2 regions of the Methylobacter sp. genome follow, and region 2 is predicted to be linked to the other one. Evidence: riboswitches for the same ligand, from Rfam matches in the RefSeq annotation. Region 2 holds a riboswitch; the other holds the start of a gene.
What was found. Region 2 has a riboswitch for cobalamin ahead of V7051_RS09565 (TonB-dependent receptor domain-containing protein). Riboswitches for the same ligand answer to the same signal wherever they lie in the genome.

Region 1: linked by a shared signal. The riboswitch ahead of V7051_RS12360 (CbtB domain-containing protein) and the one ahead of V7051_RS09565 (TonB-dependent receptor domain-containing protein) in region 2 are both predicted to bind cobalamin.

Annotation. Positions count from the first base shown of each region.
Region 1 covers NZ_DAIUEH010000025.1:11,585-29,785, forward strand. The annotation lists gene V7051_RS12290 (ATP-grasp domain-containing protein) at 1-73, opposite strand, end outside; gene V7051_RS12295 (HisA/HisF-related TIM barrel protein) at 135-821, shown strand; gene fae (formaldehyde-activating enzyme) at 882-1,391, opposite strand; gene V7051_RS12305 (triphosphoribosyl-dephospho-CoA synthase) at 1,514-2,362, opposite strand; gene V7051_RS12310 (ATP-grasp domain-containing protein) at 2,362-3,267, opposite strand; gene V7051_RS12315 (DUF3147 family protein) at 3,264-3,614, opposite strand; gene mch (methenyltetrahydromethanopterin cyclohydrolase) at 3,626-4,609, opposite strand; gene V7051_RS12325 (ATP-grasp domain-containing protein) at 4,615-5,757, opposite strand; gene V7051_RS12330 (beta-ribofuranosylaminobenzene 5'-phosphate synthase family protein) at 5,766-6,677, opposite strand; gene V7051_RS12335 (HAD family hydrolase) at 6,811-7,473, opposite strand; gene V7051_RS12340 (hypothetical protein) at 7,461-8,447, opposite strand; gene V7051_RS12345 (DUF5765 domain-containing protein) at 8,526-9,248, opposite strand; gene V7051_RS12350 (Na+/H+ antiporter) at 9,744-11,369, shown strand; gene V7051_RS12355 (3-oxoacyl-ACP reductase family protein) at 11,406-12,149, opposite strand; cobalamin riboswitch at 12,308-12,539, shown strand; gene V7051_RS12360 (CbtB domain-containing protein) at 12,664-12,861, shown strand; gene V7051_RS12365 (CbtA family protein) at 12,861-13,541, shown strand; gene V7051_RS12370 ((2Fe-2S) ferredoxin domain-containing protein) at 13,538-13,840, shown strand; gene V7051_RS12375 (cobaltochelatase subunit CobN) at 13,833-18,104, shown strand; gene V7051_RS12380 (hypothetical protein) at 18,101-18,201, shown strand, end outside.
Region 2 covers NZ_DAIUEH010000018.1:2,718-16,979, reverse strand. The annotation lists gene V7051_RS09585 (DUF2442 domain-containing protein) at 1-4, opposite strand, end outside; partial or broken gene V7051_RS24650 (DUF4160 domain-containing protein) at 1-258, opposite strand; gene V7051_RS09580 (GNAT family N-acetyltransferase) at 522-1,058, opposite strand; gene V7051_RS09575 (GNAT family N-acetyltransferase) at 1,055-1,546, opposite strand; gene V7051_RS09570 (hypothetical protein) at 1,854-2,423, opposite strand; gene V7051_RS09565 (TonB-dependent receptor domain-containing protein) at 2,440-4,272, opposite strand; cobalamin riboswitch at 4,387-4,598, opposite strand; cobalamin riboswitch at 4,980-5,209, shown strand; gene V7051_RS09560 (ribonucleoside-diphosphate reductase subunit alpha) at 5,407-8,238, shown strand; gene V7051_RS09555 (ribonucleotide-diphosphate reductase subunit beta) at 8,261-9,385, shown strand; gene V7051_RS09550 (LysR family transcriptional regulator) at 9,522-10,412, opposite strand; gene metE (5-methyltetrahydropteroyltriglutamate--homocysteine S-methyltransferase) at 10,518-12,785, shown strand; gene V7051_RS09540 (TonB-dependent receptor domain-containing protein) at 12,984-14,262, opposite strand, start outside.

The DNA.
Region 1 (18,201 bases), on a different contig from region 2:
CCGTCAGGGAGTCCGGCAACTCCTGCTTATTAAAGCCGCCGCCAGTGATATACTCGAACACCAGAATTTTCACAATATCCAATAAATAACTATAAAATACAACGTTATATTATATCACCAGCAAATTTTGCTTCATGAAAATAATCCCGGTAATAGATTTAAAAAACGGTGTCGTCGTTCATGCCCGGCAAGGCAATCGCGAGCATTATCAGCCCATTAATACTGAGTTGTGCAAGTCATCTGATATTTTTCAGGTGATTGAGGCGTTCCGGAGTGTTTATGAGTTTAATATCTTTTATATTGCAGACCTTAATGCGATTACCGGTCAAGGTGATCATAATCCTTTAATAGCTGAGGTGCTGGCTCGTTTTCCGAAAATAATATTCTGGATAGACAAGGGTTATCAAAAATACGATGAGGATGTACATCTTCCAGGAAACACCCTGCCTGTTTTGGGCAGCGAGTCTTATCGGAATGAAACGATCTCGGAGATTAAAGCTTTTAAAAACAATTTTATTCTTTCGCTGGATTATTCAAATTCGGGTGCTTTGGGTGCGGAAAGTCTTTATTCCGACTCAACTTTTTGGCCGAAAAACATCATCATCATGACATTGGAGCGCGTAGGCAGCAATCATGGCCCCGACCTGAACAAGTTAACTGAGTTTTGCAGGCAATATCCGGACAAAAATTTTATCGCCGCAGGCGGTATAAGAAATAAACAAGACTGTGTACTTTTAAGTAACGCAGGCATTCATCAAGCGCTTGTTGCCAGTGCGCTGCATTCCGGCGCCATTAAAACTGAAGATATTGCAGAATTTTAGGCAAAAAAATACCCCGTTAAACCGGGGTATTTTTAGCATTCTTAGTAACTAAATTAAAACTTAGTTAGCAGCGAATGGATGTACAGCAGTACCTTTAGCAGCAACAACTTCAGCAGCTGTAGGAGTACCGGCAACAGCACGTTTCAGAGCTTCTTTAGTAGCTTCGTAGTTGTATTGTTGGATTTTAGCATCGTCTTCTGCAGCCCAGTGAATGAATACACCAACTGACACGAATAAATCATCAGCTTCAGCAGCAGGGATTGTGCCGTCTTCTACACAATCAGCAACAGCCATAGCAACACCGCGTTGTGCTGGGCCAAACATTTGAACAGCTTGTTTTGCGCCTTTGATTGTTACTTTGTTGAACATAACAGTTGATGGTTTAACCATCAGGTTAGGTGCAACAACAGCCAATAAGCTTGAAAAGCCGTCTTTGTTGTTTGTTAAGCAGTTTGCGAATGCAGTTTCAGCAGCTGAACCACGTGGTCCAACCATCAAATCGATATGAGCAACTTCGTTGCCTTCACCAACTAACGATTCGCCAACGCATAATTTATTAATTTTAGCCATGCTTGTTATCCCCTGTGAAGAAAAAAATGAAAAAATTGAATCTACTATCGACATTATTAATGTCCCCTTATTTGTTTTTAACAAATTCCATTTGAAGCCCTATTAGTAACAGTACAGTATTGTTACTGATTAAGATCCTCTAAAAATGCCGTAAATACTGTCGCCACAATCATGTCGGCTGTAGTACCCGGATTTATACTATAAAGTTTAAGCTCCTGATCCAGGCAAAAAAGCAACGGCTTTATCTGCTCAGGATTATCAGTTTTTAACAGCTCCCCACTGAGCCGAGCCATTTTGCTTGCTACCATCTCAGAGTACTGATCTCCGTATTTCCTTTCGATATGACTATCGGGAAACTGGCTCAGCATATCAGCATATATCGCGACTGCCGCCCAATTCCTATCACCCCATCGATCAAGTCCAATATTATACCTTAAAAGTAGGAAATTAAAAATATCTTGATAATCAGTTGTGTATTGGAGCGCGATACGATCCCTCTCGCTGGCTATTTTCATTGCCTCAGCCAGTGTAACTGATGCTTGAGCATTAACATCCTGCTGCTCAGACTCACCCAATCCACCCGGCGATGCTAATGTTATAGCCTTGAAAACCCAATCTGCATCTCCTATTGTGGTATCGGAAATAACCTTGCTGACAGCCTGCCTTAACGTTAATCCAGGATGTTTATGACTGATTGCCTGGACCAGTGGCGCACAAAGCAAAATAATACCTAAATTGGTATTGCAACCTACAGCCTCGCGTGTGGCCTTGACCGCATAATAGATCTTTTCGCCCAAGGAATAATCCGGATTGCAAAGAGGTTCCGCACTGACTTTCGCGCTAAGTCTAAAGTCAGCCACGGTCATATCGTGACCATCCGCATAAACACTGACATTGCCGGGCTTAAATGCCTGCACGTCAACCTCGCAGGCTTGCCGATAAAGCTCGCTGAGTTGTTCCTGCGAAATCATCACGCCGCTACACGTTTGTTCATTTTGCGCGTTATTAAATCGTCCGCCATCAGCTCGGCAATATTGACATCGCAAACGCTTTCCAATCCTTTCCATGCCGGTATGCTGTTAACTTCAATGACTGTGCAACGCCCTTCCCTATCCCGAATAATATCGACTCCGGCATAATCCATCGCTAGTGCTGTCGTCGCTTTAACGGCCAAATTAACCATTTCGGGTTCCAAATCGATCAGCTCACAGGCTGCTCCTCGAGCAACATTATTTAACCAAAATTTTCCGCGTCTGCGCATTGCAGCAACCGCTTTACCATTAATCACAAAAATACGATGATCGGAAAAACCGGCACCTTCGCAATGCACAAAGCGTTGCAGATAATAAACGCCGTGACTGCTGGTCAACCAGAACAAGTCGGTCGACTTTTCGATGCGGCGTATGCCTTCACCCTGAGAACCGAACAAGGGTTTGCTAATCAGAAAATTCCCCTGCTTTAATTCAGTTCCCGCAATCCTTAATGCATGCTCACGATCACGTAACACCCAGGTCATCGGCGTCGGTAGTCCCGCATTGTGCAGTAAGAAACTAGTCATGGCCTTATCGACGCTGCGCTCTACCGCATGTCCGTCATTGTAGACGGGAATTCCCATAGCCTTTAGCGCATGCAAGAAATCCAGATATAACACGACTTCCTCAAGCGAACCGCCGGGAACGCCGCGCACAAAAACCGCATCGGGAAGCTCATGCTCAAAGCCCGGAATAAAAATCGGCTGTCGGCCGGGTTCGATTACAAACCGGCATTCTGTCAGCGAAACATAGTCACAGGTATAACCGTGACTGGCAAAGGCCAAGCTTAATTGTTTGCCATGCCAGCCCGGATCATCGGTAAAAATGGCTATACGCCCTTTCATATCAGCACTCCCATCCGCCGAAGTAGGGGCAATAACGCAAGATAGCAAACAATGGTGGCAATTACCGCCATTCCGAGACTCAACCAAAAGACCAAACCGTGTTTAAGTAGCAATGACAACATTAAAAAAAACATTAATGACGGTAGCACCAACCAAAAAACCTGACTGGAAAGCGCTGCAATTTCGAAGGATTCAGCACCATCAAAGTGCATCCAGATTATTGCCATCAACGAAGTAAGCGGCAATGAAGCGATCAGTGCTGCAAAGCCGCTATGACGTTTGGCAATTTCCGAAATAAGTACGACGATGAGTGCGGAAATAGAAAACTTCAGAATGTAATAAAGCATTACAGTGCGTTTTATGCCCCAAACGACTGATCCAACAAAGCATTATCCAGCTTGCCTGCGCGAAAACTTTTGCCTGATTCCACCGCAGTCACAATAACGCTAGCTGGACTAAATAACATTGCATCGATTTTAAAGAAGTCGTATTCATACTGTTTAAAGATATCCGCAAACGGTTTGCCGTAATCTTTAGAGGTTGAACTGGGTAGTTCTTTAGCCAGTTTTTCAGCGTCTTCGTCACTGCCTTTGACAAAAATATGCACCTGACCGGCAAACAAAATTGCATCATTAGTACGCCCCATCGCTTTGACGAAATTCGGATGCGGAGGACAGATAGGCGCGCTGCCGCTACCGTCGATAATATTTTCCAATGGAAAATGCAAGGCATGAGCCTTATGCATCGCCACTTCCAACACTCGTGCAACAACCTGTACGCCGCCAGCCAAACTGCTGGTTGGGGTAACAATGATGGTCAGTTTGGATGGATCGACTTTACAAGCGGCGGCGACTTTTTCAACAATTTCAAGCGGCGGCACTGCATCATTTTCAATCACCAAGACAGTGGAATCATGGCTATCCTGATAATCCAATTCCTTGTATAACTCTTCAACCGGTTCCTGCTTACCGTCTTTCAGCTTGGTAGCCATAGCGCGCGCAGGGCCTGAACCTAATGCATAATATTTTTCATGGGACAAGCTCCAGCCTGCATATTGACTGCCCAAACACCCCAGAACCGGATTACCGGTATGCACATTTACCGACAACGGCCAGTTATCGGTATAAGAGCTGTGATTGATAGTCACAGTGCCCATGCCGCCAAGACAGATTTCAGCAATAATACGCCCCGCCTCGATTCCGCCCGGTACTTTAATGCCCGCATCGATAATAGTGCAGCCATTGGCTAACTTTTCCACGCCTAAACGTAATTTATCGGCATTCTCAAGTAAATGCTGCACCAAGGGCTGGGTTAATTTATTAACGCTGGCTGTATATTCCATGTTGATCAAAACCTTTCTAGTTTATTAATGATAAATTGTTGCTTGGTCAGTAGCTGTTCCACTACAGACTGTAAGTTATTTTGGTGCGCAATAATACTGCACAATGGCTGCCCTGCGCGACACATATTGCCGGGTTTGGGCAAATCCATGCACCATCCCGGCCATTCAAAATAGTCTGGGATAATTAATTCATGCTCGGCATAAATGACTTGATAGCCGGTCTGTAGAGGCGCTTTTAGCCAACCAGAGTCTAATCGCTGGGCGAATAAAGTCGTCCCTACACTGGCTTGAATATGCCTGACCAGTAAATCCTGATCATCATATAACTGCATACTGGCAGAAAGACGCGGGTTGATTTCCAGAACATAGCTGCAATCTTTCGCATGAACAAAGTCCAGAGAATTCAAGCCTTTTAACTGAAACACCGGAACCATTTGTTTTAGCCAGCCCATTATCTCGGTCTTGTGTTTATCCTGCAGATCAGCGTTATTGACCAGGCCTGAAAAAACAAATTCCTGAGTCTCGCTTAAACGAACAGGCCACTGGGTGTTAAAGCCGATGATTTCCACCTGCTGACCGTCGGCCAGAAACAGCACCGAATGCGCCGTACCGGTTTGAAATTTTTGCCAGTAAACCGAACTATCGGCAGCATTGGCATAATAACGTTTTATCCCGATACCGCCCTGCCCTTGCATGGGCTTAACCAGCCAATTTTCGGCACAATCAGGCGCACTAAAAACAACATCGGGGTATGGAATATTTAACTGATCCAGAACCGAAAAAAATGCCTGCTTATCAAATTGCCTTGTAAAAACATCAGGATGATTACCCAGTATAATCAACCTGCTATTCAGGTAATACAAGCTTTCAAGGCAACCTTCAAAGCCACTGCCGTAAATAACATGGGCAACTGCATAACGATCGATAAAATAATCGACGGCAGGTGCCAAGTCTTGTTCAGCTAATGATTTTACCTGACGGAAATCTTCCGCGTAGCTTTGGGTGTCCAGATCAGCAAACAGGTCAATAACCAGCGGCTTTAAGCCCGCCTTTCTTGCTGCCTGCGCCAACATTCGACCTGAACCCGCGACTATCAACACTGTTTCTATGCTGTCGGCATCGATAGGTTTCGCTGTCGCTTCCCCCATCTTATATATCAACCAACAAAAACAGCGCCTCCACTGTTTCGCGCACTAGCCACAACAAAACTCAAATTATCGAAATGCGCAAACGCCTGCCTGGCCTGACCGGCAATCGATTCAGCTAACTCGGCTCCGTCAATAGCACAAAATCCGGTCGGCCCCCATGAAGTTTGGCCGATAGCAGACGCACCTTGCCGCTCCAGCCATTGCATGGCCGCCGCAACTTCGGAGCTGGTAAAAACGCCGCCCTGTGCCGAAGAAAAATGCTCGCCAACCGAGCGTTGCAATTGGGTAATCGCATCGCCGAATTTAACGATGTCGTTTTCGGCTACCGCAGGCAAACCCTGCATCAACAGTAAATAGCATAACCGTGCAGCTTCCTGTTGTGGGAAAGGCGGCAGCTCTTTAAACGCCTGTATTTCCTGTTGACCATGTAAACCTTGGCCTCGCTGATCGAACACCAGAATAAAGCGCCAATCGTCCGGCAAATCCATGTGCGCCAATACCGGTGGCGTAATAGTTTTTTCACCGCGGCCGCCATCGACAACCAAGCCGCCCTGCTCAAAAACACCGATGCCGATGCCGGAACGCAAACCCCGGTCGGTCATGGACGCGATTTCACGCACGCTAAGCCCCAAGCCGTAAAATTCACTAAGCGCCGCACCGATTGCCAAGGACATTTGCGTGCCTGAACCTAACCCTACATGCTCCGGAATTGCTGTTTCAATCGTAATATTGAGCTTGTCCGATACATGCAATGCCTTGCACAACATCGACACACACTTATCTGCCCGTTGGGCGGTGGGACCGGTAACGGAGCGTTGATCGGCGCCGGATACTGACACACGGGTACTGATTTCGTTAAGCGCAACGCCGATACTGCCGAAATGTCGGCCTAATGATCCGCTTAAATCGATGAAACCCATGTGTAATCTGGCGGGAGCAATGACTGAGACTTTAGAATGATGAACTATCAAGGGTTATGACTGTCTTGTAATGCAAAAGGTTATGCTGCAAAAAATTGCTGGAAGTATACATGATCGGCCTATCCGCGGCGAACTAAGCACTGATGACATTCGCCAATTGAGCCAAATCATTGACCACTAAATCGGACAGCTCAACTGTCAGCGGATCGACTTGCGCTGTCGATGGTATAAACACCGAAACAGCTCCCGCTCTGGATGCCGCCACAATACCGGCATGAGAATCTTCAAGCACCAGACAGCGGCTGATGTCCACCTGCAACACCTCTGCGGCTTTTAAAAAAATATCCGGTTCCGGCTTGCCGTACTGAACATGGTCGCGGGTGATAATGATTGGAAAAACATCGTCGATCCCTGCCAGCTCAAGGCATTCCAACGCGTTTACCATCAGGCTGTTAGTCGCCAGACAATAAGGCATGTTTTGGTTAATCAGCAATTCCAACATTCCGGTAAAACCGTGTTTGATGTTTATGCCATGGGCATTAACGTAGTCGCGCCAAAACTCGCCGCTTAAGCGGTTAAAAATTTGCAGATCAAACTCAGCCCCGCAATATTCAAGCAGTCTCGGCTCTATATCCTGATAATGCAGCCCTGACAGCGCCCGGCAAAACTCATCGGAAAAGTCATAACCCATGGCGCTTGCAGCCTGTTGCCAAGCAATAAAATAAGTGCTTTCGGTATCCAGAACCAAACCGTCCATATCGAATATCACCGCAGCAAAATCAGCTAATCTGAGCACTGAATAACCTTGATATATTCGCCATGCGCTTCACGGCTGGAACCGACTACGATGCGTTTAACGCCATGTTCGGATTGCTCCAGCACGCCTGACACTTCAATCATTTCGCCGCTAACCGCCTGCCCGGTATAAGTCGCCGTAAAACTGACAATAGAACTGATCTGGTGATGATCTATTGTAAATTCAGCCGGATAATCAAACGCGTGAGCATCGTCAGTTACCCTGCACTGCAAAGTAACCGCACCGCATTTTTGATATACAACGGCATTGGAATCGGCGCAATGATCAATAAAATTCAAATCGAATTTTCGCCCGTTAATCACCGCCTTGTTGCATTTACGCCGCTCATGCCAGACATAATCATCAAAACTCAAATCGCATGAACGGCGTTCATAAGATTGCTGCCAATCCTGATCATTCAAGGCCTGTAAACATTCTTGCTCGATAAGCTCGCGGGTTATTGCCCGGCATTGATGAAAAACATCCCTGCTGTAACAAACCAAATCAATATCCGAATCTTGCTTTTGCACGCCGACCAAAATAGAGCCTGTGACGCCGGTTTGCGCCAAATCCAGCCCATGTTGCTCAAATAATTCACACAACCTGAACAAATCCCGTTCGACAGCCGCCGCGCCTGCTCCCAGCATGCTTGCGGCATACACACCATCCCTGGCAATATCATGCCGATTCGCTTGCATGAGCTGTTGCAAGCGGTGTTTGGGCTGGTGATGCGTGACGATTCGATCTATTGCGACCGCATGCAAATGCGCATCTAAAACCGGGGAATAATGCAGATAATCGGAGTGCTGTTGTTGCAGCAGGTTATTGGCTTGTTCGGTGACGACTTTTTTCCAGCCGGACGGCGTCAGCACATAGCGTAAAAAACACAGCACTTTGCCATCTTCCAATCCCTGCTCAACCACAGCAAAAATAAGCCCTTCAGCAGTTTCAATAAAATCTTTGGCAAAAAACATGATCAACAAATGATGGGCTTATTTTTATCGCAACGGTAAACGAATAAAATCCAGGCAGAAAGCCTGGATTCAAGATATTTAATAAGCGAAATGACGTTCATCCATTGCGGCGGGCGCGGTGAAGAACTTCTTAAAGTACGGCATAAAGCTGGCTGTGATCGGTATGGAATAAAAACAATACATTGCTGCGGCTTCGCCGGTTGATACGCCGAATATCCACTGAGGCATAAACAGCGTCATAATCGCCATAACAAAATGATACGAAGCGATACGCCAGTTATCTTTCCAGACAAAACCGCTGACCGCCAAACCAAACAACGAACCCCAGGTAACCAACAGGCCAAAGGCGCTGGAGATGTGGTAACCGATATGGTATTTGCCCATAAACAAGCACGAGATCATATTACCTATAAAATTCGGCGCAATTTCTAATAATTGCCATTCTTTTGGCATAAAGCTGAACAGCAGAAATGAAGAGCTCAAGATTACGCCGGTAATGGTCGCCTTTTTCAACGCGGTTTTATCGGACGAATAAGTCGCCAGAGCGGGCATAATCGCCAATGCCTGCAAGCTGATGTGGTAGACCGACATCTCGCTCAAAAGTTGATTTGTACCGTAACCGCACTGATCTGCAACCGGATAAGCGAAATACTGAATAAATTCCATCAAGGAAAAATGAAAAATAGCGTAAGCCCTGGCAACCCGAACCCATAACAGTTCATCTTTATCCAGAAAAGTGACACCGGATGCGGCCAATCCGGCCAGCCCCAGGCCAAGAGACATATCAGCACTAAAACACATAAATTATTCCTTAACTCATTGTTGTTAAAAAAATCGCAAAAAAAATTACCTTTATTTTTTTACAGTAGTTTTTATTTTACAGATTTGAAAGTGTCATGACCACCCAGTCCGGCTCAAAAGTAATTATTTTGATATCGAAACACTATAGATTTAGTGCATGATTAATCACGACAAGTGAGCGGGGTGAATCCGAATAGATTACCGTCCGTTAAAATAGCTTACACGGCTGATGTTACGCATTGTCCACGAAAAGCACGAAAGACACGAAAGTTATTAAATTTTCGTGTCTTTGATGTTTATAGCACATTCGTTTTTAATCCGCCGTGCGTAACGTCAGTTACACAGCCGGAACAAAATACCGACGGTAACGCCAAATTAATCTGCATAAGCGGGATATAAAGGCATGGAATCATATAGCGATTTCAATGCGTCGATGATACATTCTATAGAAATCCTGACGATATCTTTAAACGCCGGCGACTAGAAGGAGAATGTATGGATCTTCATCAGCTCAAGATAATCATTCTGCTGTTAATGGCCGTACTCGCTTTGACAACAATCGCACGCAAGCTTGCCATTCCCTATCCAATTCTGTTGGTGATCGGAGGCTTGGTTTTAAGTTTCGTACCCGGCCTGCCCACGATTCATCTTGACCCTGATCTGGTATTCCTGGTCTTTTTGCCCCCCCTGCTCTGGGCGGCAGCCTATTTTACGTCTTGGCGGGATTTTCGCGCCAACGCTCGCCCGATCACACTATTGGCTGTAGGCTTAGTACTGGTTACGACGGCTGCGGTTGCGGGTGTAGCTCATGCCGCATTGCCGGGCCTTGGATGGGCCGAAGCCATTGTTTTGGGCGCTATAGTCTCGCCACCCGATGCTGTTTCTGCTACTGCGATCGTGAAGCAACTTCACCTTCCCCGCAGGGGCGTCACCATACTGGAAGGCGAAAGTCTGGTCAACGATGCGACCGCTTTGGTGCTTTATCGCACGGCGCTTGTAGCGGCGGTCAGCGGCACTTTTGAGCTTAGTAACTCAGTCATGGACTTCTTTCTTGCAGCAAGCATGGGCATTGCTGTCGGGATCATCGTGGGCATCGTGAGCTGCTGGGTGTTACGCCTGACCGAAGACAGTTTCAGCGAGATCGCCATTACATTGCTGGCTCCTTACATTGCATGGGTCCTGGCCGACCAAGTTCAGGCCTCGGCAGTATTGGCCTGCGTGACTGGAGGCCTTTATCTCCGCCAACATTTCAGCGCCATCGTTGCACCGATTACCCGAATCCAAGCGAGGGCGGTCTGGGATCTTCTGGTGTTCTTACTCAACGGCATCATTTTCATCCTCATCGGCCTGCAACTCGATACTCTCCGTGAGGCGATTCCGTCCAGCCAATTGGCTTCGCTGACTGTGATCGGCATACTGGTCAGTACGACAGCCATCGTTGTACGTCTGATATGGGTTCCTATAGCGGCCTGGCTGCCCCGATTCCTAAGCTCTTCGTTACGGGCACGGGATCCGATGCCGCCTTGGTCGAATCTGCTTATTCTCGGCTGGAGCGGTATGCGTGGCGTTGTGTCCCTTGCTGCTGCATTAGCGCTGCCTTTCACTACAGCCGCAGGAGCTCCTTTTCCTTTTCGTGCGGAAATAATCCTGATGGCCTTCATGGTCATTCTGGTCACATTGGTATTACAAGGCTTATCGCTTCCGCTGCTGATCCGCCTTTTGAATTTAGCTGAAGACAGAACCATTGAGTATGAGGAGAGAAAGGCTAGGGAGCGTGCAGCAATGGCCGCTCTGGAGCTTCTTGATACGGTGGCCGATGAAGGTTGGCCGGTTCCGGACCACATCGAACAGCTACGGGTCCACTACAGCCGTCGCTTGCAACGCAACGTCAATCTTGACGCTCCTGGGGCGGAATGCACAAAAGAGGTAACCAAGGCATTCAGGCGTTTGCGGCACGAGACTCTGACAGCTGAGCGATTAGCCGTGATTAGCCTTAGGAACGATGACGTGATCAGCGACGAGATCCTGCATCGCCTTGAACATGAACTTGATGTCGAGGCACTGCGGATCGGCATTGGCGAGCTACGGGTTTCATCCGGGCCGCGCTCTAAGAAGCCATAGCACTTCAAACAAAGTCAAACGCTTATCCGACGATGATTACGCAGTGAATCCACCGTCAATCGTCAGACTTGCTCCGGTTACGAAGCCCGCTTCAGCTCCGGCAAGATAAGCGACCATAGCCGCTACTTCGTCGGTAGTGCCGTAGCGTGGCATGGCCATTTGCTTCCGCAGCATGTCTGCAAAGTCGCTGTCTTCGGGGTTCAAGTCGGTGTTGATAGGCCCCGGCTGAACATTATTGATGGTGATGCCGCGAGGACCGAGGTCGTGCGCCAGTCCCTTGACCAAGCCCACCAGCGCAGCCTTGCTCATGGCATAGACTGCACCGCCCTCAAAGGGTACGCGCTCGGCGTTGCAACTGCCGATCGTAATGATGCGCCCGCCCGTCTTCATGTGCTTTACAGCGGCCTGGGTGGCAACGAACACCGCACGCAGATTCACAGCCAAGGTGCGATCAAGATCTTCGAGCCGATAGGCGTCAATGGGCGCTATCACGGCAATGCCGGCGTTGTTGACTAAAATATCAATGCCGCCCAACTCATCCACCGTCCGTTCCACGACAGATACCACCGCATTGGCATCTGCGCTATCGGCCTTGATCGTGATAGCCTTGACTCCAAACGCCTGAGCCGCCTTTGCCGTTGCGTTCGCTTGGTCGGGTTTGCTAACGTAGGTCAGCGCGACATGGGCGCCTTCTTGAGCGAGACGCTTTACAATCGCGGCGCCAATGCCCCGGCTACCGCCAGTTACCAATACCCGTTTATTCTCAAGTTGATGATTCATAACCTTCCTCTTGATCAGAAATGCCTAAAAAGGATCAGGCATTATTCGAGCAGCTTCAACTACAAACCCTAAATACAATACGTCAAGCCCCTATACAATACGTATGAATACCCAAATGACTGGCGCTTGCTAGTTTTTAATCGAGTGAATATACTAGCTCCGTATAACCTGCTTTAGGTATTCATGGACTATCGTCCGCAGAATTGAAACGGGAAGTCGGTGAGTTCGCTCAAGATCAAGCAAACAAAGCCTACGCTGCCCCCGCAACGGTAAACGAGTAAAAGTTAGTAGACGCCACTGTGTAATTCATGGGAAGGCGCTAACCTTGGAAATTCAAGCATTGACATCCAACTCGTGAGCCCGGAGACCGGCCTGAAGCAATAATCGAATTTGTGCGCGGAGGGCGCCCAGATGGATTGCTCTCTTTCGCGTCCGTCCTGTTTTTCTCCCTGTACAGATTATTTCCGCCGGTAGCATCGCCGGTTTTGCTGTCTCTTCACTCAGGAGAAAACACATGTCATCAACACCTGTTTTGCTCGATAACGCTCAACCACAAACCCACTCCGAAGTCTTAAAAGACAGAATACTGCCTGCAATGCTGGCCGGCATGCTTGGATTGGGATTGTTGTATGCCGCCGGTTTCGCAGAAGCCGCACAACTGCATAACGCCGCACATGACGGACGCCATTCCGCCAGCTTTCCGTGCCATTAATGTTTAATCTGACTACCTTCAGGGAGCTGGTTATTGCAGCTCTCTGGACGGGTTTACTGGCGGGTTTGTTATTAACCGCCGTTCAACAAATTCAAGTCATCCCCACCCTACTCAAGGCCGAGGTGTACGAGGAAGCTGCTGTCACTATTCCCAACACGGACAACAGCCATGAACATCACGACTGGCAGCCTGAGAACGGCGTGGAGCGGACGTTTTTTACCGCGGTAGCCAATATCAGTCTGGGTGTGGGTTTTGCCCTGCTGATTGGTTCTGTGATGTGTTTGCGCGGCCGCCCCGGCAGTTGGCGCATAGGACTGTTGTGGGGATTGGCCGGTTATTTAACCTTTTTCGTCGCGCCGTCATTGGGATTGCCGCCGGAGGTACCCGGCACAACAGCAGCCAAACTGGCAGACCGGCAAAGCTGGTGGCTGATAACGGTGCTCGATACCGGCTTCGGTTTATCACTGCTGGCTTTTGCAAAAACAAGGACCAACAAATTTTTCGGTGCCGTATTGCTCGCAGCACCTCATTTAATCAGCGCGCCGCAGCCGGAAGTTCACAGCAGTGCCGCACCTGCCGAATTAGCACAATCTTTTATAGTCGCCACTGTTTTTGCGAACGCTGTCTTTTGGCTGGCGATTGGCGGTTTGATGGGTCGGTTTTACAAAAAAAAGTTATGAGAACCCACAACAAACATGTACTGATGTGTACTGGTCCGCGCTGTTCTGGAAATAACACCGAAGCATTTCAACAACTGGGCCAGAAAATCGATGCCCGCCCTCAGCTCAACGTAAAACGCACCCGCTCAAACTGTTTTGCGGTCTGCAAAAATGGCCCGATCCTGGTCGTTTATCCTGAAGGCGTCTGGTATTCCTGTACCGACGAGTCCGTGTTGGAGCGCATTGTTAGCGAACACCTGGAAAATGACACCGAAGTTAGCGAGCATGTTTTCCACCGCCTGGGCACCGGCGATGTCTGATTTGAACAGGCCTGTTGCCCTGCTGACTCATGCACCCAACGACCTGATGGTGCTGCAAAGCGCACAGGCGCAACTGCCGGAAAGTTTCTCAGAAATAACCGGCATCAACTTGCAGGCATTGGAAAGCGATGCGCAAATGGCCGAGTTGTTGGAGCATCAGCTTACCTCGGCAAATATCATCGTACTGCGCGTGCTGGGCCGTCTCGGCAGTGTGCCGGGCTTTGCCGATCTGGTGCGTCATGCCAAAAGCCGAGGACTGCACTTAATCGCCATTAGCGGCACCGGCGAGCCTGATCCCGAACTGGCCGCAGCATCCACCGTTTCGTCCGACGTGCTGCATCAAGTACAGGCCTATTTTCAGGCAGGCGGCAGCGTCAATATGGCGCAACTGCTGCGCTATCTTTCCGATCATTTTTTGCTGACCGGTTTTGGTTTTGAACCGGCTGTCGATTTGCCCGAACACGGCATTTATCACCCCGATTTATCCCAAGATGCCGACATAGACGACTGGCTTGTCCTGAGAGCGCCCGAACGAGCCAGCGTCGGCATCGTGTTTTACCGCGCCCACTGGATGAGCGGCAACACGCGCTTTATCGATGCTTTGATTGAACAACTGGAAAAACTCGACCTGAACGTATTGCCCGTATTCACCTCGTCGTTACGCGCAAGCCACAGTGATGCGACCCTGCCCATAGCCTTAAGTTATTTTAGCGGCGAACAAAGCGCGCATATCGACGTACTGATCAACACCACCGCGTTTGCGATGGGCGAAATCACCCCAGGCGGAGCCACGCCCGCAGGCTGGTCGGTGGCGGTGCTGGAGCAACTCAATGTGCCGGTGCTGCAAGCTATCACCAGCGGCATGATGCAGAATCAATGGGAACAATCGGCGCGCGGCCTCAATCCGCTGGATGCGGCAATGAATGTGGTATTGCCGGAATTCGACGGACGCATCATCACAGTGCCGCTATCGTTCAAAGCGAAAGCCTCCGGCCTATCGAATGAATTGATCGAATACGAACCGGTGCAGGATCGGGGCGCGCGCATTGCCCAAATCGCCTCACGCTTTGCACGGCTTAAACGCCTGGACAATGCCGATAAGCGGATCGCCTTTGTATTCACCAATTCCAACAGCAAGGCCTCGCAAATCGGCAACGCGGTCGGCCTGGATGCACCGGCATCCCTGATGCGGATTCTGCAAGCCATGCAAGCCGCCGGTTATAACATCGGCGAACTGCCGGACCAATGCGCCGGGAGCGCATTGGGATGCGAAAGCACCCGAAGGGTGAAGCACTGGGATGTGCTTCATCAAAGCGGCACCGCACTGATCCACGAACTGATCGACCGTTGCGCTTACGACAACACTTATCTGACCAGCGAACAGCTAGCCCATGCCATCGGCCGCGTACCGGCGACTCAATATCAAGCATGGTTTGAAGACTTACCCGCTGAAATGCAGAGAAAAATGATCGCGCAATGGGGAGCCGCGCCGGGCGAGGCTTATCTGCATGACGGCCATCTCGCGCTGGCAGGACTGGAACTGGGCAACAGCTTCGTGGCCTTGCAGCCGCCGCGCGGCTACGGCATGGACCCCGACGCGATATACCACCAGCCCGACTTGCCGCCCACTCATCATTACTATGCGCTGTATCGCTGGTTGCGTGACGAATGGAAAGCCGATGCAATTGTGCATGTCGGGAAACACGGCACGCTCGAATGGCTTCCAGGCAAAGCTGTGGGCTTGTCGAAAAACTGCTTTCCCGATGCGTTGCTGGCTGACATGCCGTTATTTTACCCGTTCATTATCAACGATCCCGGCGAAGGCGCGCAGGCCAAGCGCCGCGCCCATGCGGTCGTTGTCGATCACCTGACGCCGCCGATGACTACCGCCGACACTTACGGCGCATTGGCCCAGCTGACCCAACTGGTCGATGAATATTATCAGGTTGAAGTGCTCGATCCGGCCAAACTGCCGTTGTTGCAGCAACAAATCTGGGACTTGGTCAAAGAAACCAATCTGGATACCGACTTGCAGGCCCGGCTGCTGCATCATGACCATGATGATGAACATCATGGAGATCATCACCATGCCGATCATCATGACCACGATCACCGCGAACATGAGCATCACGGTCATGATCATCATGAACATGAACACGATGATGATCACCATCATGACCATGGCGAGGGACACTGTGCCCCTCATAGTCACCATGATCATGCACATGACGAACATCATCACGATCATAACGATGAACATGCGGAGTGCCACCACGGGCGTCATCATGACTACGATCCAGATCATCACCATCAAGAAGATGGACTGCCCGAATTGCTAACCAAAATGGCCGGTGCCGATGTCGCGCATTTGATCGAGGATTTGGACGGCTATCTGTGCGAACTGGGCGCGGCGCAAATCCGCGACGGTTTACATATCCTCGGACAAGCGCCGGAAAACGAGCAACTGGTAGATATGTTGGTCTCTCTTACCCGCTTGCCGAATCAGGACATCCCGGGACTGCCTATAGAAATTGCGCGGCTATTTGGACTGAGCATGGACTCGTTACTGGAACATCAGGGCCGTCGATTGGAACAAGCAAATATTGAGCTTGAAAAACTGTCCGAGCGACCTTTGCCTACCCATGCCGACGTACTGGAAACCATCGAAGCGATATGCAAACGATTATTCAGTGAATTACAGATACACGCTTACTCCGAGTCAGCCATAGACCAAGCTATCAGTAAAACCTTTGATACCAGTATTTATGGTTCCCACGCTCTGCGTGGTAACCCAGTCGGGAACGCTCCAGCGTCCCGAACCGCAGAGCGATTCAACCTGCATTCCCACGCAGAGCGTGGGAACGATGATTTCGCCGCAATAAAACGCGTACTGAACTTTGCCTGCCGAGAACTGGTTCCCAATCTTGCCCGTGCCACAGACGAAATCAACAACTTGCTGCGCGGCCTGTCCGGCGGCTACGTACCCGCGGGTCCCAGCGGATCGCCGACACGAGGCATGGCCAGCATCCTACCAACAGGACGTAATTTTTACTCGGTCGATCCGCGTAGCGTACCGTCCCAATCAGCCTGGCGCGTCGGCCAGCAATTAGCGCATGAAGTGCTGTCTCGCTACGTTCGCGAAACAGGCGATTATCCCGAGAGCGTCGCGATCAGCATCTGGGGCACCAGCGCGATGCGTACCCACGGCGATGACGTGGCGCAGATTTTAGCGCTGCTCGGCGTGCGTCCGGTATGGCAAGCCGAAAACCGCCGCTTGACCGGCATTGAAGTCATTCCGCTGGACGAATTAAAACGCCCGCGCATCGATGTCACGACCCGTATCAGCGGTTTTTTCCGCGACGCTTTTCCGCAACTGATCGATTTGATTGACGATGCAGTCAACGCCGTTATTGCGCTGGACGAGCCGCTGTCGCAAAACTTTGTCCGCAAACATTATCTTGCCGAACTGGGCGAATGGATAGGCCAAGGCCTGACCGAAGATGAAGCCTCGCAGCGCGCCGGGTTTCGTATCTTCGGAGCCAAGCCCGGCAGTTACGGCGCAGGCATCTTGCCGCTGATCCAGGAAAAAAACTGGCAAGCCGATGCCGACTTTGCCGAAGCCTATGTCAACTGGGGCGGCTATGCCTATGGGCGCAGTCAACAGGGCGACGATCAGCGCGACGCATTCCGCACCCGCCTGTCCGGCGTTCAGGTCGCTTTGCACAATCAGGACAACCGCGAACACGATATTTTCGACAGCGACGATTACCTGCAATTTCACGGCGGCATGATCGCCACGATCAGAGCCTTGACCGGAACGCAGCCGCGCAAGTATTTCGGCGACAGCCATGATCCGTCGCGGGCGCAAGTGCGCGACTTGAAAGAAGAGACTTTGCGGGTATTCCGCTCGCGCGTGGTCAACCCTAAATGGTTGGACAGTATCCGACGTCACGGCTACAAAGGCGGCCTGGAACTGACCGCAACCGTCGATTATTTATTCGGCTATGACGCCACCGCTCAAGTCATGGATGATTGGATGTACGAGCAAGTCGCCGAGACTTATGCGATGGACCCGGAAATGCAACGCTTTCTGGAGGAAGCCAACCCATGGGCGCAAAACGCGATTGCCGAGCGCCTGCTGGAAGCCGCCTGCCGCGGCATGTGGGCCGAGCCAAAGCAACAGACGCTGGATGCATTGCAGGCTTTATACCTGCATAGCGAAACCTTGTTGGAGGCGCGCGGCGAAACACCGCGCGGGGTATGATGATTTTTTGTCCACGAAATACACGAAAAGCACAAAAACATCCTTATAGTCGCCAAGATTCCATTGATACCAAAATGACCTTGGCGCTGGAGTGCAG
Region 2 (14,262 bases):
TCATGGGTATCTCCTGTTTTGGAATTCTTGCCATTGGTCTACGATATACTCAAAATGTTCGAATATTATTTTTCGGATCTGTCTTTTGTCTCGCGGTGACAGATTTAATGCGAAGGCTTCCTGAATGTCAAAATTTTCAACGTCTATCCAAAACTTGCATTCCTTGTCTCCGCTTTTTCAATGGATGTGTATGGGTTCATTCTCTTCATTTGCGTAGAAAAACAATCTCCATCCGAGAAGAATAAGTACAGTCGGCATTTGTTAAACTCCTAAGTGGTTACGAACTTTTTTACATCTCGAACGCCGCGGGTCGAGGTTTAGAAACCTTGTACACTGGATAAGTGTAACCGTTTAGCTCAGGCATTGCAGAAATGTTAAGGGCGGGGTTGAAACCCCGCCCTGCTTGAGGATCTAAAGAAGGCGAACAGAAAGCGGGTGATTTGTAGGGCGGTTTCGCTTTAGCAAACTGCCAATCGACGCACAATGCCGATGACAGCCGTTCGCAGTTGCGGCGATCCACCCTACAAATCACCCGGCTTACAGCTTTCTGCAACGTAGATACTCTGCTCCGCGCCGAAACGCGTGACTTGGCGAAGTTGGCGGAAGCCAAGACGCTCAAGCAGCCGGACTGATGAAATATTGGCCGTTTGCGTCTCGGCGACCACGCTCTGATGGCCCGCAACACCAAAGGCGTATGCCAGGACCTGCTGAACGGCGGCTGTGGCATATCCACGACCCCAGTGCTCTGGCAGGAAGAGGTAGGAAACCTCGAAGTCTTCGAGATCGTGGTGTCTATCAAGCAACACGACGCCAAGAAGAGAATTGGACTCCTCTGATGTTTGCCGTACTGCCCAAACCATGGCTGGCACGGCTTGCGTCAATAGCTCGCTGGCGCGCTGCTCTGCCACGGGAGCACTCAATGGGCCGCCCAGAAAAGAGCGAACAGCAGGATCGCTGAACAAACGAGCGACTTGCGATAAATCGGATGCTCGAATGGCATCAAGCGAGCAAGTGCCAGTTTCCATACTGCGTTTCATGCAACCAATGTCGAAAGTCACCGGAGTGCCGCTTGCGGCGCGTCCGGTGGACTGCTGGGTTGGGCGCTGATGCGGTAGCTATAGCCATGACGTTCGAAATCCAGTGATTCGTAGAATGCATGTGCCCGCTCACGCTTAAGGTTGGAGGAAAGTACCGCTTTGTAACAGCCCTTTTCTCCACATATCTGGAAGGCATATTTCATCATGAGCTTGCCCACTCCACGCCCTTGCCACTCGGGATCAACGGCAACATCCTCGATGATGGCCGAGGGGGTGCCCATGTGGGCCAGGTTGTTCATAATTAGCAGAGCGAAAGTGCCGACAACTCGTCCTTCACAGGACGCGATGTAGATTTTGTAGTCGGGGTAACCCGCGATGTGTTCAAAATGACGTTCTGCTTCAGGCAAAGGAAGCACTTTTCCATTATCGAGATCAGGCTGCGCATACAGGCGGAGCACCTCGGGAATATCTTCTTTGGAAGTTTCACGGCAGGAAACAGGTGAATCCATGTGTTTCTCCATACTATGCCCAACTAATATTAGACATCCTAATAGACGTAAAACATTGCGTCATTTGTTTGTCTAATAATTTTTAAAAATTAAAAATCATTGTTGTTTCATGCTATTGCGTAAATTTAGTTCGTCCTAAAATAAATCCAGGTGGCGGCACAAAAAAGTATGGGTAATTTGATCATGAATACTCACAACAAACAATGGTAATAAATCTGAACCCTAGACTCCGCAATCTTTTGGGCCTGATGTTGGGTTAACGACAATACTCTCGGGAGCGAGTCGTTAACCCAACCACGTGTTTATTTTAAATTTCCTCGTGTTTACTCGCCAAAGCAGGCAATGCCTTGACCAGCTTCATAACGCCATACCCCAAAACCGCATAGAGCAGGGCAGAGCTGACATAAGGCGGGTAATACTGAGCTACACGTGCAAGATACTGCCCCCAGGATAAATCCGGATAACGGCCTGAAAGCACATAAAAGCTGCCGTTTGAAATGACAAATGCAGCCGATACCGCCAGCGTCACCACACCAAACTGCGTTGCCAGTTCAGTTATTTTGAGCGATTTAAATGCCGAGCAGTAGCGGCCTGCAAACCACATAACCGCATAAGTAGGGATCAGGAAAACATAAGCAGGCGACACGCACCAGCTGCTGGTGCCGTTTGCGATGGCGATGGTGTCAATCAATCCCGCCATAACCAGCAAGAAGATGAACAGCGCCTTTTTACGGTAAAAACCGGCAAAGAAAAAAACCGCCAACGAGGCATCGGGCAGATGCAATACGTCGCCAAAGTGGTGAAAGCGCGTCAGCACCATCAGCGCGATCAACGGAATCGGTAAATACTCGACTTGCAGCCATTGTTTTATGTTCATGGTGTTTCTCCAAAGGTTAGTTGTTGTAGTGGATTGAAAGAAAGAAATTCCGCTCTGCGGTATTGTAAGTGTTAATGGTTTGATACTGTTTATCCAGCAGATTGTTTAATTTTGCGCTCAACATCCAGTTTTTATTTAAATGGTAGGCTGTACGTAAATCAACGGTCACATAACCGGCAACTTTGGTTTTGTTCAGCGCATCATCAAAACGGTCGGCTTGAGCCAACACCTTAGCGCCCAGATCGAACTGTCCGAACGAGCGTGATAAATCGTAAGATAAGGTTTTTTCCGCACGGCGCGGCAGTCGCATATTAGACTCCCGGTTTTTAGGGCTTAACAGGTTCATGTTCAACTTGCTGTTCCAGCCCATCAACTGGGTACCGATTTCAGCTTCAATGCCGTCAATTTGGGCCTTGCCGATATTTTCCGCGCTGGATAGAAAAGTTGCAGGATTCGTTACCGTCACGATCAAGTTATCGATATTGGTATGGTAACCGCGAACTTCCCATTGCAGCCAATCATGGTCACCGGCCAATCCCGCTTCGAAAGATGTTGATTGTTCGGCTTTCAGCGAGGGATTACCGAATCCCGGAAAATAGAGCTGGTTAAATGACGGCGCTTTGAAGGCATTGCCAAAGCTGGCAAATGGACTGATGCCGTACTTTCCGTTATAACGCCAGCCGAAATTGCCGGTCACCTGTTCGCCAAAGGCTTCGTTTTTATCCCCCCGTAACGATGCGTTGATAAAATGGTCGTCCAGAATGCGGCTGTGCAACTCGGTAAAAATGCCCGCATCATAACGGGAAGTTTCATTGTAGGCGGTTGAGCTGTCTACTTGATCCAGCCGGTAATCGGAGCCGATAACCAACTGGTGGGCGTCGGACAAGGCGACCTCGTTCAACCAGCTGGCATTCCACCGGGTACTGTTAAACTTACTGGAAAATGTTCCGTCGGGCGCAAAGTTATCGCCTTCGTCGCGGCTTTGTCCCAAGCGCAGTAGTGAACGCCAGCTATCGACAATGTTCATGCCGGCTGTCGTGCCGACGGTTTGTTCTACAAACTCCGTTTTATTTTGGAAAGTGCCGTCATATTCGTTTTTTCCCTCAGCCCGCATAAAAAACGCCTCAACTTCGGCATTGTTATCGAAACGATGGCCTAACCGGGCATTCAGTGCCGTATTCAGGTAACCGTCCTTGTCCGGCTGATTAACGCCGAACGGCCCCGGCGTCGGTTGCCGCGAATTAAATCCCTGAGAACCGAACTGCGATGAACTCAAGCTATACCAGCTGTTTTTCCATTGACCGCTGACAGAACCGGAAGCGCGGTAAGTATCGTAAGAGCCGCCGCCGGCATCCAAAGTGACGCTGGGCTTGTCTTCCTGTTTACCTTTACGGGTAAAAATCTGGATAACCCCGCCGATTGCTTCCGAACCGTAAAGGCTCGATTGAGGGCCGCGAATAATTTCCACCCGCTCGACCTGATCCAGAGGGATAAGTTGAAAAGGCGTGGTGCCGGAGGTAACGGAGCCGATTTTGATACCGTCAATCAGCACCAGTACATGATCGGAATTGGTTCCGCGCATGTAGATATTGGTATCTTTCCCGTAGCCGCCGCTTTCCACTATGTCGATGCCGGTAGTACCGCTTAATAGTTCCGGCAAGGTTTTAGCCTGAAGGCGTTCAATATCTTTCCGAGTATAGACGGTCGCCGCAGCCGCCAGCTGATTTTTAGCCGTCTCTGTACGGGTTGCGGTAACCACAATATCGGGAAGATTTTGCGGAGTTTCCTGCGCTTGTAACTGGCTATTAAAGCCCGTGATTAATAATGAGCCGAAGATGATTTTTTGCATGTGTGTCCTCTGCGCCGCCCGCGCATAATGGTTGTGAGTACACAACAGAGGACAATAGAAAACGAGAGATGACACGGAGCTATGCTTTCATTTTCGCAGACAGCCCTCCGCTGTACCGAATTAAACTCTCGGGCCGGTCTCCGGGCTTATAAGTGGCATTAACCTGAATCATCGCCTTCCCATGCGTGAACACAGTGGCATCTCGATGAAACTTTTACTTATATACCGTTGCGGGGGCAGCGTCGGATTTGGCCTAAACCTTACCGACTTCCCGTTTAACCATTGGGTCTGAAAAACCCTCCGGAACCTGAAAGCAGAGCGCAATTATAGGGAGTTATATCGATAAAGCAAATTTACCGGTAGTTCCCGATGCCGAAACTGATGGCTGCGTCCGATTCATCGAGTCTCGGTCAGTAAGCGTTTTATGAGCGGATCATGATCACAAAACATGTAACGCCTCTTTATCCTAAAAGGATTTCCGGGATAGAGTCCACTGTCTCAGCCTGTTATGAGCTTGCCGAACGGAATAAGCGGATTGCGTTGAGCGAAGCTTTTTTACTCGATATAAAGATAATGCCCGAGTATCCGGTTCTTACACAACCGCGGCCAGCTACCCTATATTCTTATACATACTATATATTGATATAAATATAAAAATAATATCAATATATAGTGTATTTTTTATTGACACAGATAAATTATCAATGCTATTTTAATCTCCATACGGTTCTCATGCTGACGTTTAAGCTGAGATAAAAGGGAATCCGGTGACAGATTAACAGACACAGTTATCTTAAAGCCGGAGCTGCCCCCGCAACTGTAATCGGAGAGTATGTTGTCAACCATGCCACTGAGTCATGAATAATATTGACTTGGGAAGGCCGACAACATGCGGAGACCCGAGAGCCAGGAGACCTGCCGTATATTTTTATTAACACGTTTGAGGCGGGGTGTCCTCGGCAGATGGAAAGGTCATTTTCTCGCATACCACCTTTCCGCCATGCTGGTCTTTAAGACTGGCGCACTGTTCAGTGCCGCTTTATGCATAAGTTTCGATAACTTACCGTGTCAAAGGGTTGCCGGATTGTCGCGTCTGTCCAAGCCATTCCCGCTCCTAATCTTAAGGAGCTATCCATGTACGATACTGTAATCCCTGCGCCGTCCGGCGTATTTCCAACCTCGAAGCCGCCTTCATCGAATTTACCTGTGCTGCAAGTGATTCGGCGCAATGGTGCGGCTGTCGCATTCAATCCTGAAAAAATATCCATTGCGATCAGCAAGGCGTTTTTGGCGGTAGAGCATGGTCAAACCGGCCTGTCCAGCCGGATGCGCGAACAGGTGACTGTGTTGACGCAGACGGTTGTCAGCGCATTGATGCGCCGCCTGCCTTCCGGCGGTTCGGTACATATAGAAGATATTCAGGACCAGGTTGAATTGGCGTTGATGCGCTCCGGCGAGCACGACGTTGCGAAAGCTTATGTGCTGTACCGGGAAAAACATGCCGCCGAGCGTGCCGGGCAAGCGCACGATACACCGCAATTGCATACTACGGTTGACGGCAACCGGCAGCCGTTGGATGTTGCCGGGCTGGTCGAAACGGTGACTGAAGCTTGTCTGGGCTTGGGCGCTGAAGTTAGCCCGAAAATCGTGGTGGAGCAGGCCGTTCGCGATTGTTATGACGGCATTCCGTTCAACGAAGTGCGCCGTGCGCTGATTCTTTCCGCCCGCAGCCTGATTGAGCGCGAACCGGCATACAATTATGTCACGGCGCGTTTGCTGCTGGATTCGATTCGTTTTGAAGTATTGGGCGAAAGCGTCAATCAGGCCGCGATGCAATCCGCTTATACCGGCTATTTTCCGCACTATATCAAGCTGGGCATTGAAGCGGGCCTGTTGGATCAGCGCCTGGCGCAGTTCGATTTGACCAAGATAGCCAATGCATTAACGGCTGACCGTGATTTCAAATTCGGCTATCTCGGCCTGCAAACGCTCTATGACCGCTATTTTTTGCATATCGAGGAACGGCGCATCGAGCTGCCGCAAATCTTCTTCATGCGCGTGGCGATGGGCTTGGCGATTAACGAGATTGACCGCGAACAGCGTGCCGTCGAGTTTTATAACCTGCTGTCGAGCTTCGATTTTATGAGTTCCACGCCGACCTTGTTTAACAGCGGCACCGTGCATGCGCAGCTTTCATCCTGCTATCTCAGCACGGTCAGCGACGATCTCGACGGCATTTATCAGGCCATCAAGGAAAACGCTTTATTGCAAAAATATGCCGGCGGCATAGGCAATGACTGGACGCCGGTCCGGGCATTAGGTTCACGGATCAAAGGCACCAACGGCAAGAGCCAGGGCGTAATTCCGTTCCTGAAAGTGGTCAACGATACCGCCATCGCGGTCAACCAGGGCGGCAAGCGCAAGGGCGCGGTCTGCGGCTATCTGGAGACCTGGCACCTGGACATCGAAGAATTCCTGGATTTGCGCAAAAACACCGGCGACGACCGCCGCCGCACCCACGACATGAACACCGCGCACTGGATTCCGGACCTGTTCATGCAGCGTGTTAGCGACAATACCGACTGGACCTTGTTTTCGCCATCGGATGTGCCGGATTTGCACGACAAGTTCGGCAACGCGTTTGCAACCGCTTATTGCGAGTACGAACGCCGCGCCGATCTCGGTGAAATCAAACAGTTCAAGCGTGTTCCGGCCTTGCAACTGTGGCGAAAAATGTTGTCGATGCTGTTCGAAACCGGCCATCCCTGGATTACCTTTAAGGATGCCTGCAATATCCGTTCACCGCAGCAGCATGCCGGCGTTATACATAGTTCTAACCTTTGCACCGAGATTACGCTGAATACCTCCGCGACTGAAATTGCGGTATGCAACCTGGGTTCGGTAAATTTAAGGGCGCATTTGAAAGAAGAAACCTGTACTGAGCACGGTCGAAGTAACGGCCGTCCGGTGATGGATCAAACCAAGCTTAAAGCCACGATCGCGACGGCCATGCGGATGTTGGATAACGTAATCGACATCAATTTCTATGCGGTCGGCAGTGCGCGCAATGCCAATTTCCGTCACCGGCCTGTCGGTTTGGGCATTATGGGCTTTCAGGATTGCCTGCATGCGATGCAAATTCCTTACGCTTCAACGGCGGCCGTCGAGTTCGCAGATAAAACGATGGAAGCTGTCTGTTATCACGCGTATTCGGCATCCAGCCGTTTAGCCGGGGAACGCGGCGCTTATTCCAGCTTTAAGGGCAGTTTGTGGGATCAAGGGATTTTGCCGCCGGATACCTTGAATCTATTGAGCGAAGCGCGCGGCGGGCAGTTGGACGTGGATCGCAGCAGCACGCTGGATTGGGATTCGTTGAGAACCCGCATTCAACAAGTCGGAATGCGCAACTCGAATTGCGTGGCGATTGCGCCGACAGCCACGATTGCCAATATCGTCGGCGTTTCCGCCGGCATCGAGCCCGACTACCAAAACCTGTATGTGAAATCCAATTTGTCCGGCGAGTTTACCGTGGTCAATGAAATGCTGGTTAACGACCTTAAGGCGCTGGATTTGTGGGATGAAGTGATGGTGGCCGACATCAAGTATTACGACGGCTCGCTGGCCCGGATAGAGCGCATTCCGGCCGAACTTAAACGGCTCTATGCCACCGCATTCGAGATCGATCCCGTCTGGCTGATAGAAGCCGCGGCCAGAAGGCAAAAATGGATAGACCAGGCGCAATCGCTGAATCTCTATGTTGCGGTTCCTTCTGGCAAAAAGTTGAATGACATTTATATGCTGGCCTGGCTACGCGGATTGAAAACCACCTATTACCTGCGTTCGCTGGCGGCAACATCGGCCGAGAAATCGACCGGGGCGGGCGGTGAACTCAATTCGGTTTCATCCGTCATGCCCGAGCCCAAGCAGTGCTTGATCGAGGATCCGGGCTGCGAAGCCTGCCAGTAACCCAAATTAACAAGGAAATGCCATGTTGTCATTTGAAGAAGTTTTTGTCGAAGATGAATCTCCAGCGCCGGAAGCCCGCGTTGCCAAAACCGTTTCGGAGCAGCCTGCGGCCAACCGGCCTTCTGCATCAGGCCGCGTTGACGCCAACGATAAGCGCGTAATCAACGGTCAAACCGACGTCAATCAATTGGTGCCGCTCAAATACCATTGGGCGTGGGATAAATACCTGGCGGGCTGCGCAAATCACTGGATGCCGCAGGAAGTCTCGATGAGCCGCGATATTGCGCAGTGGAAAGACAGCACTGCGCTGAGCGAAGACGAACGGTTGATCGTCAAGCGCAACCTCGGTTTTTTTACCACAGCGGATTCACTGGCCGCGAACAATATCGTGTTGGGCACCTATCGTCACATTACCGCACCGGAATGCCGTCAATACTTGTTGCGGCAAGGTTTTGAAGAAGCCATCCATACTCATGCCTACCAATATATTGTCGAAAGCCTGGGCCTGGATGAAAGCGAAATTTTTAATGCCTATCGGGAAATTCCAAGCATTCGGGATAAGGATGATTTCCTGATTCCGTTTATCAATACCTTGACTAATCCGGCCTTCAGAACCGGCACCTTAGCGGCGGATCAACAATTATTGCGTTCGCTGATTGTGTTTGCCTGCATCATGGAAGGCTTGTTTTTCTACGTGGGTTTTGTGCAGATTCTGGCGCTGGGGCGGCAGAACAAAATGCAGGGCTCGGCGGAGCAGTATCAATACATCCTGCGCGACGAGTCGTTGCATTGCAATTTCGGCGTCGATCTGATCAATACCATTAAACTTGAAAACCCGGACTTGTGGACCGATACGTTCTGCGATGAAATCAAGCTATTGATGCAGCAGGCCGTAGAACTGGAATACCGTTATGCCGAAGATACCATGCCGCGCGGCGTATTGGGCCTGAATGCCGCCATGTTCAAGGAATACCTGCGCTTTATCGCCAACCGCCGTTGTCAGCAAATCGGCCTGGACATGCTGTATCCGGGCGCCGCCAATCCTTTCCCGTGGATGAGCGAGATGATGGATCTCAAGAAAGAGAAAAACTTTTTTGAATCGCGGGTGACAGAGTATCAGACCGGCGGTGCGCTCAGTTGGGATTAAGCCATTTCGCCTCAGCTCTGTATCGATAAACGAGTGTAGGGCGTGCCGTGTCTTGGTAAAGTTAAGGCGCACACGGCACGCCCTACGGCGGATATTCCCGGCCTATCTAACGGCAGTGTATTACATCAATTAGAAGTTAAAGCACAATCGTCTTGGACTGCGCATGCTCGATCAGCCAATGGATATATTCCAGCTGCACGTCTTCGTGACGGGTTGCCAGATACATGGTTTTCGTCAACGGCAAGTCTTTAAACCTCAGGCTGACCACATCCGGATTTTTGGCTTTATCGGCCAATAACCATTCAGGCAGCAGGCACACGCCTCGTTGGCTGGCGGCCAGTTGCAGCATGATGTCGGTTTCTTCCACGGTGACATGGGCGAGCGGTTCGATTCCGGCGGGTTGCAGGACTTTCCTGAACATATCCAGGCGTTCGCGTTCGACCGGGTAAGTCAGAATGGTTTCCTGCCGCAGCTCGGACGGCGCAATAGGCTGACTTCCGGCAAGCCGGTGCTGCCGGGCAACAATCAGCACCAATTCAAAATCGAACAACGGCTGGTAATGCAGCACACCGTTAAACACCGGGTCGGAAGTCAACACCGCATCCAGCTTGTATTGTTGAATCGCCTCAAACGAATTAAACCGGTAGCGGGATGTCACTTCGATAGCCAGGTCCGGCCAGGCTTGCAGATAAGGCTGGAGAATGGTGCGAAACCATTCATAACAGGCGTGGCAATCGATGCCGATAATCAGTTTGCCGGTTTTTCCGGCGGCCAGCAGGCTCAGGTGCTGTTCGGCGGAGTCAACGGTGGCGATCACCGATTCGGCGACATCGGAAAGATAGTTGCCCGCCTGGGTCAGCACCAGGGTGCGCCCCTGTTTGCGCCAGAGCACGATGCCCAAGCGCTGTTCCAGATTTTTCATCTGGTGCGATAAAGCCGATTGGGTTAAATGCAGCGATTCCGATGCAGCATTCAAAGTGCCGCGTTGTTTAAGCGCCAATAGAATACGAAAGTGGATCAGTTCCATATCGATGAATTTTCCTCATGAAATAGTGAAAAACTATCAATATTTTTCACAAATAACAAGCCCTACAATGCTGTTCTTATTTTTAACTGATAGGGAGTAGTATTGATGATTAAGATTCATAACCTCGGTTTTCCCCGCTTGGGCGAAAACCGCGAGTTGAAATTTGCGCTGGAGCGCTATTGGCATGGCGAAATCGATTACGCGGCCTTGCAAGCGACCGCCACCGAACTGCGGCAACGCCATTGGCAACTGCAAGCCAATAACGGCCTGGATTTTATTCCGGTCGGTGATTTTTCCTATTACGACCAAGTCTTGGATACCAGCGTTATGCTCGGCGTTATTCCGGAGCGATTCGGCTCGGTTATCGATCTTGACAGTTATTTCAGAATGGCTAGAGGGCAGGGAAGCGACGGTCTTTCCTTTCGCGCCTGCGAAATGACCAAATGGTTTGATACCAACTACCATTACCTGGTGCCGGAAGTGACTGCGGATCAGCAATTTGCATTGTCCAGTTCAAAACTATTCGATGAAACCCGCGAGCTGCAAACATTGGGCTATCAGCCGAAACCGGTTTTACTGGGCCCTCTGACCTGGTTATGGCTGGCGAAAACGACCGGCGACTTCAATAAACTCGAGTTATTGGAGCGCTTGCTGCCGGTTTACGGCAACATCCTTCAGCGTTTGGCTTATCAAGGTGTGGAATGGGTCCAAATCGACGAGCCGATTCTGGTGCTTGATTTGCCTAATGCCTGGAAAAACGCATTTGAGCTGGTCTATAACCGGCTGCAAAGCTGTCCGGTTAAAATTCTTCTTGCCACTTATTTCGGCGAACTGGGCGAACATACTTCATTCACTTGCAAGCTGCCGGTCGCAGGTTTACATATCGACTTAGTCAGGGCGCCCGAACAGTTGACAGCCGTTTTAGACAACTTCGCCAATCACAAAGTGCTGTCATTGGGACTGATCGACGGACGCAATATCTGGCGGACCGATTTAAACGCCGCTTTGGCAACTGTTTCAACGGTACAAAAACGCTTTAAAGGCGAGCTTTGGCTGGCGCCTTCCTGTTCCTTGCTGCATGTGCCGATTGACCTGGAACACGAAAGCGCTTTAGATCCGGCGGTCAAATCCTGGCTGGCGTTCGCAAGACAAAAACTCAGGGAGTTGGAAGTCTTGCGTTTAGCGCTGGAAGAGCCGGAAGCGGCAGAACCCGATTTAATCGTATCGGAGAGCGCTGTCCGCTCGCGCCGTGAGTCCGGCTGGATTCATAATCCGGCGGTTCAAGCGCAACTCGCGAACATCGACGACTCGTTGATGCAACGCCGGAATCCCTTCCCGGTGCGGCGGGAGCAGCAACGGGCCAAACTCAACTTGCCCGCTTATCCGACCACGACCATCGGCTCGTTCCCGCAAACGCCGGAAATCCGCAAGGCACGCGCCGACTTTAAACGCGGTCTAATCACTGAAGCCGACTATGTTCGGCAAATGGAACAAACAATAGCGTTCTGCGTCAGGGAACAGGAAAGCCTGGGACTCGATGTGCTGGTGCATGGTGAAGGAGAACGCAACGACATGGTGGAATATTTCGGCGAACAACTGGACGGTTTTTTATTCACCGCCAACGGCTGGGTGCAGTCTTACGGTTCCCGTTGCGTCAAGCCCCCGATCATCTACGGCGATGTCAGTCGGCCCAAACCGATGACCGTGCGTTGGAGCCGGTACGCCCAATCGCTGACCGACAAACCGATGAAAGGCATGTTGACCGGTCCGGTAACAATCCTGAACTGGTCGTTCGTTCGGGATGACCAGCTACGGTCAATTACCGCTTATCAATTGGCCCTGGCGATACGCGAGGAAGTCAACGATTTGGAACGTGCCGGTATCCCGATTATCCAGATCGACGAAGCCGCTTTCCGGGAAGGCTTGCCGCCGCGTCAATCGCGTTGGCACGAGTATCTGGATTGGGCGGTGCGGGCTTTCCGGATTTGTTCCAGCGGCGTAAAAGACGGCACGCAAATTCATACGCACATGTGCTATTCGGAGTTCAATGACATTATTACATCTATTGCCGACATGGATGCCGATGTAATTACCATCGAAACCTCCCGTTCCAATATGGGGCTGCTGGATGCCTTCATCGATTTCAATTACCCGAATGAAATAGGACCCGGCGTCTACGACATACACAGTCCGAACGTGCCGACAACCGAAGACATGGTCGTTTTGCTGAAAAAAGCGGGGGAAAGAATAGAGTCCGGCAAGTTATGGGTCAATCCCGATTGCGGATTAAAAACCCGGCAGTGGCAAGAGGTTAGGCTGTCATTAGCCGGTATGATCGAAGCCGCCAAGACTTTAAGGTCGGCTTTAGGATAAGTTCAAACCGTTTATATGTAAAACTTGAATATGCCTCGTCCTGGCGTCGGGCATGAAGCTCAAGTCCTCCGGCGAAACCGGAGGGCTTGGCGTTTAACAGACGTATAAACAGTATAAAATTTCGTATCAGCCGTGTCTTCGCGGCGAATAGAAAATGTTAAAAGACTTTAACGAATGCCGTAAGGTTTCAAGAGCACGTTAGAATTTCGCCGTAAAACCTAAACGGAAACTGATCGGTTCGACCGGATGGAACACGTAATCGTTAACCCCGTCCCGGCTTTCGCCGGGCAGGCGGGACGCGTAGTAATAAGTAATGCCGGCGTCTTTACGGTTCAGCAGGTTAAAGGCTTCAGCCTGAACGCTCAGGTTCTTGTTTACTTCATAACCCAACATCGCGGATAGCAGCAGGGTTGGGGCTGAAAGAACGTCGCCGCTTTCATCCAACGCGCGAGGGCCGAAATAGCGTACCCGCGGTCCGCCGAAAAAGCCGCCCCACAGGTCGTGAAATGTCGCGCCCGATGCGATTACCGTTGCGACCGAGTTCGGTATGTAATTACCCATGTCTTCAACATTGTTTCGAAAGCGCGAATGGGAAAAACTCACGTCGGCATCGAAAGTCAGCCAGTCGGTTGGCGAATAGTAGTTGGCAAACTCAAGACCGTAGCGGCGGCTGGGCCGGCTGGCCTCCGTGGTTCCGGCATCGCCGACAAACAGCAGTTCCGAATCGATGTCCAGCCACCAGATCGCCAGCGTGCTTTGCAAACCTTTGATCCAGGTCGAGCGCACGCCTATTTCCGAACTGTATGTGCGCACCAGCGGGGTAGCGCGGGTAATAAGGTTGCCGTCGGCATCGGTTGCGCTGCCGGTGACCGGGTCGACACGCGTGGTCACGCCGCGGGCATCGTTGCTGTGATAACCGAGGCCGCCGTTCAGGTAAAACTCCGTGTCCGCCCAAGGACCGAAAACAATGCCCAGTTTGGGGCTGACCAAGCCGTCATAGCGTTCGCCGCTGTTTTGACTTCGGTTGCTTCTCACATCGAAGCGAAAACCGTCGAAACGCAGGCCCAGACTGGTGCGCAGCCAATCATTCCAATGCGTTTTATTTTCCGCATACGGACTAATGCTGGTTACCGTAATCGTGTCTTGCCGGGTAACGCCGTACTGCACTTGGGCGTGGGTTTGGGTTAAAGCGTTTTGAATATTGTCGTTACGAATTTGCAGGCCGAACGTGGTATCCGAATCGGCAGCGCCGATTTTATGGAATAGGGTATGGCTGCCTTTAAAACCTGTGGTCCAACGATCGTCGGGCTGGCCGAATTGGTCGCCGCAGCTATTGAACAGGCGGGGATCGAGCTGCCCGGCGTTTAAGCCCGCGCAACCGTCAGGATTAGTGAATTCGTTATTATCCAAAAAATAAGTAAAGTTCGAATACAGGTTCAGCTTGGAATATATCCCGTAAGCGATAAGCTTGGTTTCG